DNA from 2 places in the Gemmiger qucibialis genome. Region 2 is predicted to be linked to the other one. Evidence: riboswitches for the same ligand, from Rfam matches in the RefSeq annotation. Region 2 holds a riboswitch; the other holds the start of a gene.

Region 1 (4,209 bases), on a different contig from region 2:
GCAGAAGCCAGCGCGGAAACCGGAGTAGTAGGTGATAATGGTGAAAATGCCGTACAGAGCAGCATAAACAACATACAGGGGGAAGCACAGGAACATGAAGCCGAACTCAAACGGTTCGGTAACGCCGCAGACGAAAGCGCAGATAGCGGCGGAAACAACCAGACCGATAGCAGCCTTCTTGTTCTTGGCGGTGCGGACCATAGCCAGTGCAGCGCCGGGGATACCGAACATCATGCAGGGGAAGAAGCCGGACATGTACATGCCAAGGTCCCAGCCCACGTCAGCGCTGGTCTCGCCAGCCCAGAAGTGTTTCAGGTCGCCCAGGCCGATGGTGTCAAACCAGAACACGTTGTTCAAAGCGTGGTGCAGGCCGGTGGGGATGAGCAGACGGTTCAGGAAAGCATAGATACCTGCGCCGATGCCGCTCAAACCGGCAATGCCGTTGCCCAGAGCAACCAGAATGCCGAAGATAACGGGCCAGACGAACAGCAGGATGACGGAAACCACGATGGAAACCAGGGCGGTCATGATAGCAACGCTGCGCTTGCCGCTGAAGAATGCCAGCCAGTCAGGCAGCTTGGTGCTCTTGAACTTGTTGTAGCAGGTGGCGCCGATGACAGCAGCCAGGATGCCGATGAAGGAGTTGCCGGCGATCTTGCTGAAAGCAATGTAATCAACGGTGCCCTCTTCCAAGGTGGAACCAACAGCAGCGCGGATGGTGCCCACAACACCGGGGCTGAGCAGCTGCTGCATCATCAAAAAGCTGACCAGACCAGCCAGACCGGCGGTGCCGTCATGGTCGTCTGCCAGGCCGACAGCTGCGCCGATGGCGAACAGCCAAGCCATGTTATCGATCAGAGCGCCGCCGGCCTTGACCAGCAGGAAGCCGACCGTGTAAGCAGCACCGGTAGTAGAACCTTCAGCACCCATAACGGCGGGAGCCAGAGCGTAGCCAATACCCATCAGAATACCACAGACGGGCAGCGCGGCAACGGGCAGCATCAACGCCTTGCCGAGCTTTTGCAGCCATTTCATCATAAGATACATTCCTCCTAATACGGACGTATTTTGCCGGGGTGAAGCTAATGCCCCCGGTGGGGATTGCAAAACCGCTCTGGTTAGCAAAATTCCCGTTCATGCAGTGGTAAATAGGAACATTGTTTGCGGTGTAACAATCTGTTAAATCTATTTTAACATATTTTCAATAAATTGCAAATGTATTTTGTCAAAATAGCACAATGCCGAAAAAACAAAGGCGACTTTGGTTATATTGCTAAAAATATAACGCATTTTGACCGAAACTTGAAAGAAAGACAGGTGCCCCGGCGCTTTAACGAAACAAAGAGATAGATAAAGATAACATAAAGTGAGCGTTTTTTGCTAAAATATTGCAACAAAAATACATTTGAAAAAACTGTACAAAAACGCATTTCTGTAATAGTTAGCAGCTGAAACGGGCAGCTGCTGGTGCAGGGCAAAAAACGTGCGGTGCGGCTGGCGGGCGGGGCGGAAAATGTGATGTCTGCCATGGTAAAACTTTTGTGCAGCAGGTACGGGCAAATCAAGAAAAAAGGAAATAAAAAATCCTGGGACGCCGTAAAAACGGCACCCCAGGCAAACGGAGTTGAAAATGGCAAAATCAGTTGTTGGCGCTGAACAGCTGGGGCGCAGCCTTGTACAGCAGCACCACGGCGATGGTGGTCATAATACCTTCCGGCAGCATGTAGGAGCCGTTGTAAGTCAGGCTGTAGATCCACGCGGGCAGACCATCGCTCAGGTTGCCCCAGATCAGCACGCCGGACAAAAAGCTGCACAGGAAACGCAGCACGCACACGGCGGCGGAGCCCACGGCCACGCCGACCAGCTTGTTTTTGAACGGCTTGGCAAACACGCAGGCAAGCCCCAGAAAGGAGAAGGCCAGCACATAATCCAGCAGGATCATGCCCACCAAAGGCAGCAGGCCGGGCGCCGGGGGCGCATAAAAGCCCAGCAGCATCTGCAGCAGGCTGTTCACAAAGCCGGTGAACAGGCCCCACTTGACCCCGTGGCGGAAGGATACCAGAATGAACGGCACCATGCTGAACAGCGTGATGGAGCCGCCGTTGGGCAGCTCATAGATTTTGATGTTGGCCAGGATGGTGCCCAGCGCAATCATCAGGGCGCATTCTACCATAATGCGCGTTTTGGTGTAAGAGGATGACATATACATACCACTCCTGAAAAATAGTACATAAAAACAAGAAAAGCGCCCGCAGGTACAGCGGGCGCCAAAAGCGTTGTGAGCAGTATATAACCACAGCAAAACTTCCTACGCCGGCATTACCCGGATCAGGTATAGGGTGCTCAAAACACAGTTGCTTTGATCTCAGCCGGAGATGCCCCCCAGCGCCCCTGTTCTTATGTCCGGTTCCCAGTATAGCAGGAAATGCCGGTTTGTCAAGGCGGAAAACTACTCGATCTGCCAAATTCCGCCGCTTAACGGTGCAAGGTCCAGCGCCAGCCATCCGTTGGCAATGGGGCGGGGAGCATTATCCACCCAGCCCGCGGCAAACAGCGGCAGGGCACAGCTGCCCCAGCCCGGCTTTAGCCCAAACCCCTGTACGGCCTGTGTGCCGGTGTTCAGGGCGCACAAAAGTGTTTCACAGCCGGCCTGCAACGTAAAGCCCAGCACGCCGGTGCCTGCATCCTGCGCGGTCCAGGCAAAGCTTTGGGGCGCATACAGCGCCGGGTGTGCCAGGCAGAAAGCATTCAGCGCCTTACTGTAATCAGCCAGGGCGCGGTGCCCGGCGTCCGCCAGCATAGCCCAGTTCGGCTCCCGGCCATCGGTAAAGGCATCCGGCTGGCCGAACTCCACCCCCGCAAACAGCAGGCTTTTGCCGGGGCGGGCGGCCTGTAATAACAGCAGCAGCCGCATCTGGGCCAGCTTTTCTTCTACATTGCCATACAGGCGGGTGAAAATGCTGGCGGGGTGGTTTTCATCGTGGCTCAGCGCGTTGATGCCCTGCACCGCGCCAAAGGGGCCAAAGCTGCCGCACAACTGCCGGAACAGAGCGCTGCGCCCGCCGAACGGCGCGGCAAAATAGGCCAGCGTATCCTGTGTCCAGCCGATCTCCCACACATAGTCAAAGCCCAGCCCGCCGCTGGCGGCATCGGAGGTGGCGTTCATGGAACCGGCGCTGTCCTCTGCCACCAGCATGCAGCCGGGGAACCGCGCGTGCAGCCCAGCTGTCAGCGTTTTGAAAAACTCTGCTGCCTGCCAGCCGTTGGGGCAGTGGTACAGCGCGTTGCCGATGGCATCCACCCGCAGGCCGTCGCACCGGCACACCTGCAGCCAGAACGCCGCCGAACTGAGCAGAAAGCTGCGCACCGGTGGGCTGGCCAGATCAAAGTTCAGGCTGCCCCAGTCGCTGGGGCCGGATTCAAATAAAGGCGCACCGTCAAAACAGGCCAGGCGGTCGGCATCCGGCGCAAAATGGACCGGCACAAAATCCATCAGCACGGCAATGCCTGCGGCGTGCAGGGCATCCACCAGCGCGGCAAAGCCTGCAAACCCGCCAATGCGCTGGGTGGGGGCAAAATACCCGCACCCCTGGTAGCCCCAGCTGCCGTCAAACGGGTATTCTGCCAGCGGCAAAAACTCCACATGGGTGTAGTGGTGCTCCACAAGATAGGGCACCAGACTTTTTGCCAGCTCCGGCCCGGTGTAATAGCGGCCGTCCCAATGGCGGTGCCAGCTGGCGGCGTGCAGTTCGTAAATCAGAACGGGAGCATCCCGGCGGGCACCGCGCAGCAAGGGAGCGGCGAACGGGTAATTAGGCTCCGCCAGGCGGGAAGCCGTGCCGGGCAGAGCTTCAAACGCAAAGGCAAACGGGTCTGCCCGCAGCTGCCAGCTGCCGTCCGGCCCCTGAATGTTATACTTGTACAGCTGCCCAAGCTGCGCCTGGGGCACCCGCCCGCGCCACAGGCCGTCCTCACAAAAGGTGAGCTCGGCGGCGGAATAGAGATCCCAGCCGTTCCAGTCCCCCAGCAGCTGCACGCGGCGGGCGTGCGGCGCCCACAGGGTAAACAGCCAGCCGCGCCCCGGCCCCACCGGGTGGGAACCCAGCAGGCGGTAAGCGTCAAAGCTGATGCCGCAGAAAAACTCTTCCACATCCGGCCGCATAGCTCTGCCCCCTTACCCTGCAAAATTGAACGTGTGTTAAGGCAATA
Region 2 (4,209 bases):
AAAGCCGGCGTGATCTGCACCCCCGGCTCCAGCTTTGGCCCGTCCGGTGAAGGCTACGTCCGTTTTGCCCTGACCCTGCCGGTGGAAAAAATCACCGAAGCCGTCCAGGCTGTCAAGAACAGCGGCCTGATTGGGTAAAGCAGGCAAACGGGGAAGCAATACATAAAATATAGAGCAATATAGAGCAAGGCCCGATACCGTGCGGTGAGATTCACCCCGGTATCGGGCCTTGCTGATTTTTGTTTGTGTTAGGGCAGGGGAGCAGCGGGGTCAGTGACCCCGCCCTACAAAGAAGGCAATGGTTTTATCAGTCACTAGCAGGGTACGGGGGGTGGAAAACGCACTTGTACAACTAAGGCAACACCGCACAATTCCCGCCTTGCGGCTTAAGCACCGCTCCGGCAGCTGCGGCACGGCATCTGCGTTGCCAAAATGCTCGATAATGTCGGGTTGCGGTACCCGCATCGTGCTTCGGGGGCAAAAGCCCCTCGCACTCTGCGACCGCTGCCCCTGCTTCGGTTCGCTGTTTCCGCCACTGGCGGCGCTCACCTTTGCAGCATCCAGTATTATCTGCGCTTTTGGCTTGGCATCTGCCGCACCTCGCTCGCCGTATCGGCACTTAGAATTATGCGGTATTGCCCTAAGTTGCCACCATAAAAATTATTCCCCGGCAAATACTTCATCCGTCATGCTGCCCGCCGTGTCAAACAGCGCCACGCGGAAGCTGCCCGCCCCGGCGGCATGGTCCTCAGCCTGCTCGGCGCAGGCTTTCCAGAACCGTGCGGCCTGCACGGCAGCGGTAAAGGCATCCCCCGGCTGTACGGCGGCAAACGCCCCACACAAAACGGAAAGCATACACCCGGCCCCCGTCACGGTGCGCATCCGGTCGCTGCCGCCGCGCACGGTGCAGAGCTGCTGCCCATCGGCAATCAGGTCCTCGGTGCCGGAAAGCAGCACCACACACCTCAGCTTTTGCGCCAACGCTGCGGCCAGCCCGGCGGGCGCTTTTGGGGCGGTCAGACTGTCCACCCCGTGCTCGCTGCCGCCAAGGCCCAGCAGGGCGGCGGCCTCCCCGGCGTTCACCCGCACAATGGCGGGCTGCACCTGCTGCAAAAGGCTCTGGATGTTTGCCAGCCGCCAGGGGCTTGCGCCCACACCCACTGGGTCCAGCACAACAGGGATGCTGCGGCGGTTTGCCGTGGCACCGGCGGTGCGGGCAGCGGCGAACTTGGCTTCGTCCGGGGTGCCGGTGTTCAGCACAACGGCGCCGGCCAAAGCGGCAATGTCGGCCATTTCCTGCGGGGCCTGGGCCATGATGGGGCTTGCCCCGATGGCCAGCGCCAGGTTGGCGCAGTCGTTGGCAGAAACAATGTTGGAAATGCAGTGCAGAAGCGGGTGCTGCGCCCGGATGGCGGCCAGCGGTGCGGATACGGACATAAATACAAACCTCGTGTTACTTGTTCAGGGCGTTCTGCATGGATTTCAGGGTGCCGTTCTTTTCCAGCGCAAACAGGATGATGCCGGCAATGATGGAACCACCCACGGTGGAAACCAGGAACGGCACAATGTAGGCATAGAACGCAATATCGCCGGCGGCCTTGCCCATAAACAGGATAGCGACCGGCCATGCCAGCAAACCGCCGATGATGCCGGTGCCGAACACCTCACCGATCAAAGTGGGCAGCAGCTTGTGGGTTTTGTGGTAGACAATGCCGCACAGCAAAGCGCCGCACATGCTGCCGGGGAACGCCATCAGGCTGCCAAGGCCCAGCAGGTTGCGCAGCAGGCTGGCCACAAATGCGGCACCAACGCCGTACCAGGGCCCCAGCAGAACGGCGCACAGTACATTGACCATGTGCTGCACCGGCGCGCACTTGCTGCCAAAAACAGGGAAAGAAAACATGCTGCCAACAACAGCAACGGCACACAGAACACCGGCCAGAGCCAGCTTTTTGGTATTGGACTTTTTCATATCGAGTACTCCTTTTTCAATATAACAAAAAAGCGGAAGGCTGCCGCAGGCATCTGCCGTCAGCCGCCTTGTACGGGCGCAGCGGGCAAACACTTCTCCCCGCTGTTCGGTCGAAGCTTGCTGGCTTCCTCTCACGCCGGAACACGGCTTCCCATCGCTGAATCACAAAGCTCCGGGCGCTCCCCCGCAGCTTCGGGCACAATGCCTGTTTTCCTTCCTTTCCCCTAAGGCGGCCCAACGGGCCGGCCCTGATATGATACAAAAAGCAGGGGCCCAACGCGGAGCCCCTGCAAAAAAGACAGAACAAAACAGTTGAAAGTCTTCCTACGGTGGCATGGTCCACATCAGGTATTAAGGGTCGAAGCAGCGCTTCCTCTCAGCCAAAAAGGCTCCCCTGATTTCGTTACCCATCATAAACACTTACGGGAATTTTGTCAAGGTCTTGTTTTTATCCGCAAAAAGGGGTATGATAGTACCTGTTATGGGGAGCCACTATGGCTGAGAGGGAACAATCGGTTCCGACCCGATGAACCTGATGTGGGTAATGCCAACGTAGGGAGAATGCAACATTCGTGTACAAAGCGGGTGCGCCTTTTTCCGGCGCGCCCGTTTTTTGTTTTGCCTTTTTTGGAGGTTTTGTTTATGAAAGTTCTGCCGCAGCAGCTGCGCCTGTACGCTGTGACCGACCGCACCTGGCTGAACGGCCGCCGCCTTGCCGATGTAGTGGCCCAGGCCATTGACGGCGGGGCAACCTTTGTGCAGCTGCGGGAAAAATGCCTGGACGAACACGACCTGCTGGCCGAAGCCGAGGAACTGTCCGCCCTGTGCCACTTCCGTCATGTGCCGTTTGTGATTGATGATAATGTCGAGATTGCTTTGGCAGCCGGGGCGGACGGCGTGCATGTGGGCCAGAGCGATATGGCCGCTAAGCGCGCCCGCGCCCTGCTGGGGCCGGATAAGATTTTGGGCGTATCGGCCCATAACGCTGCCGAAGCGCTGGCCGCCCAGGCCGACGGCGCGGACTACCTTGGCTGCGGCGCGGCCTTTGTGACCGGCACCAAGCTGGACGCCCACCCTGTTACTGCTGAAACCATGCGCGCGGTAACGGCGGCGGTCAACATCCCCGTTGTAGCCATCGGCGGCATTGACGCCGCCAACCTGCTGCAGCTGCAGGGCAGGGGGCTGGCCGGTGTGGCCGTTGTCAGCGCCATTTTTGCCCAGGCCGACCCCTGCGCTGCCAGCCGGGAACTGTACCGCCTGGCCGGGCAGTTATAATATGACCTTGCAGCTTTGGGGTGTTCGATACATCCTATCGCTGTTGGTGCGCTGTGCATTGGGGGCACCACCTTGCACGGCGGATATTTTTACCTGATGCTGAACCACGCCCGATACGGGCAACAGGAGGAAAAACATGAGAACAGCATTGACAATCGCTGGCAGTGACTCCAGCGGCGGCGCCGGAATTCAGGCCGACATCAAAACCATGACGATGAACGGCGTGTTTGCCATGAGCGCCATCACCGCCCTGACCGCCCAGAACACCACTGGGGTGACCGGCATCCTGAATTCAACGCCGGAATTTTTAGCGCAGCAGCTGGATGCCGTGTTTACGGATATCTACCCGGATGCTGTCAAGATCGGTATGGTCAGCTCTCAGGAGCTGATCCGCGTGATCGCCCAAAAGCTGCGGCAGTACGGCGCAAAGCATATCGTGGTGGACCCCGTGATGGTGGCAACCTCCGGCGCAGCCCTGCTGGAACCGGACGCAGTTACCGCGCTGGAAACTGAGCTTTTGCCCCTGGCGGAAGTCATTACCCCCAACATCCCCGAAGCGGAGATCCTGTGCGGCCACAGCATTAAGACGGCCGCCGATATGGAAAACGCCGCGAAAGAGATCAGCCAGAAATTTGGCTGCAATGTGCTGTGCAAGGGCGGGCATAACCTGAACGATGCCAACGACCTGCTGGTGCTGACCGATGGCAGCGCCGCCTGGTTCAACGGCCAGCGCATTGATAACCCTAACACCCACGGCACCGGCTGCACCCTGTCCAGCGCCATTGCCTCCAACCTGGCAAAGGGCTATGATCTGGAAACCGCTGTGCGCCGCGCCAAGGCGTATATTTCCGGCGCATTGGCCGCCATGCTGGACCTGGGCCATGGCTCCGGCCCCATGAACCACGCCTTTGCATTGGATAACGAGTGGAGCAAGGAGGCCGAAGCATGAAAAAGACTTCTGT

Evidence for each region. A riboswitch is a leader RNA that binds a small molecule or an ion and turns the genes downstream of it on or off. The one in region 2 is predicted to bind thiamine pyrophosphate.
Region 1: it holds a riboswitch for thiamine pyrophosphate, as region 2 does, so the genes downstream of both, thiT (energy-coupled thiamine transporter ThiT) here and thiE (thiamine phosphate synthase) in region 2, are expected to answer to the same signal.

The regions. Positions count from the first base shown of each region.
Region 1 is NZ_JAQFEN010000001.1:615,983-620,191, reverse strand. Features, by position in the region: gene PG062_RS02825 (PTS transporter subunit EIIC) at 1-1,038, opposite strand, end outside; gene thiT (energy-coupled thiamine transporter ThiT) at 1,640-2,203, opposite strand; TPP riboswitch at 2,289-2,403, opposite strand; gene PG062_RS02815 (1,4-alpha-glucan branching enzyme) at 2,450-4,162, opposite strand.
Region 2 is NZ_JAQFEN010000013.1:1,233-5,441, reverse strand. Features, by position in the region: gene PG062_RS13560 (pyridoxal phosphate-dependent aminotransferase) at 1-138, shown strand, start outside; gene thiM (hydroxyethylthiazole kinase) at 661-1,437, opposite strand; gene thiW (energy coupling factor transporter S component ThiW) at 1,454-1,972, opposite strand; TPP riboswitch at 2,277-2,378, opposite strand; TPP riboswitch at 2,445-2,548, shown strand; gene thiE (thiamine phosphate synthase) at 2,615-3,247, shown strand; gene thiD (bifunctional hydroxymethylpyrimidine kinase/phosphomethylpyrimidine kinase) at 3,384-4,196, shown strand; gene cytX (putative hydroxymethylpyrimidine transporter CytX) at 4,193-4,209, shown strand, end outside.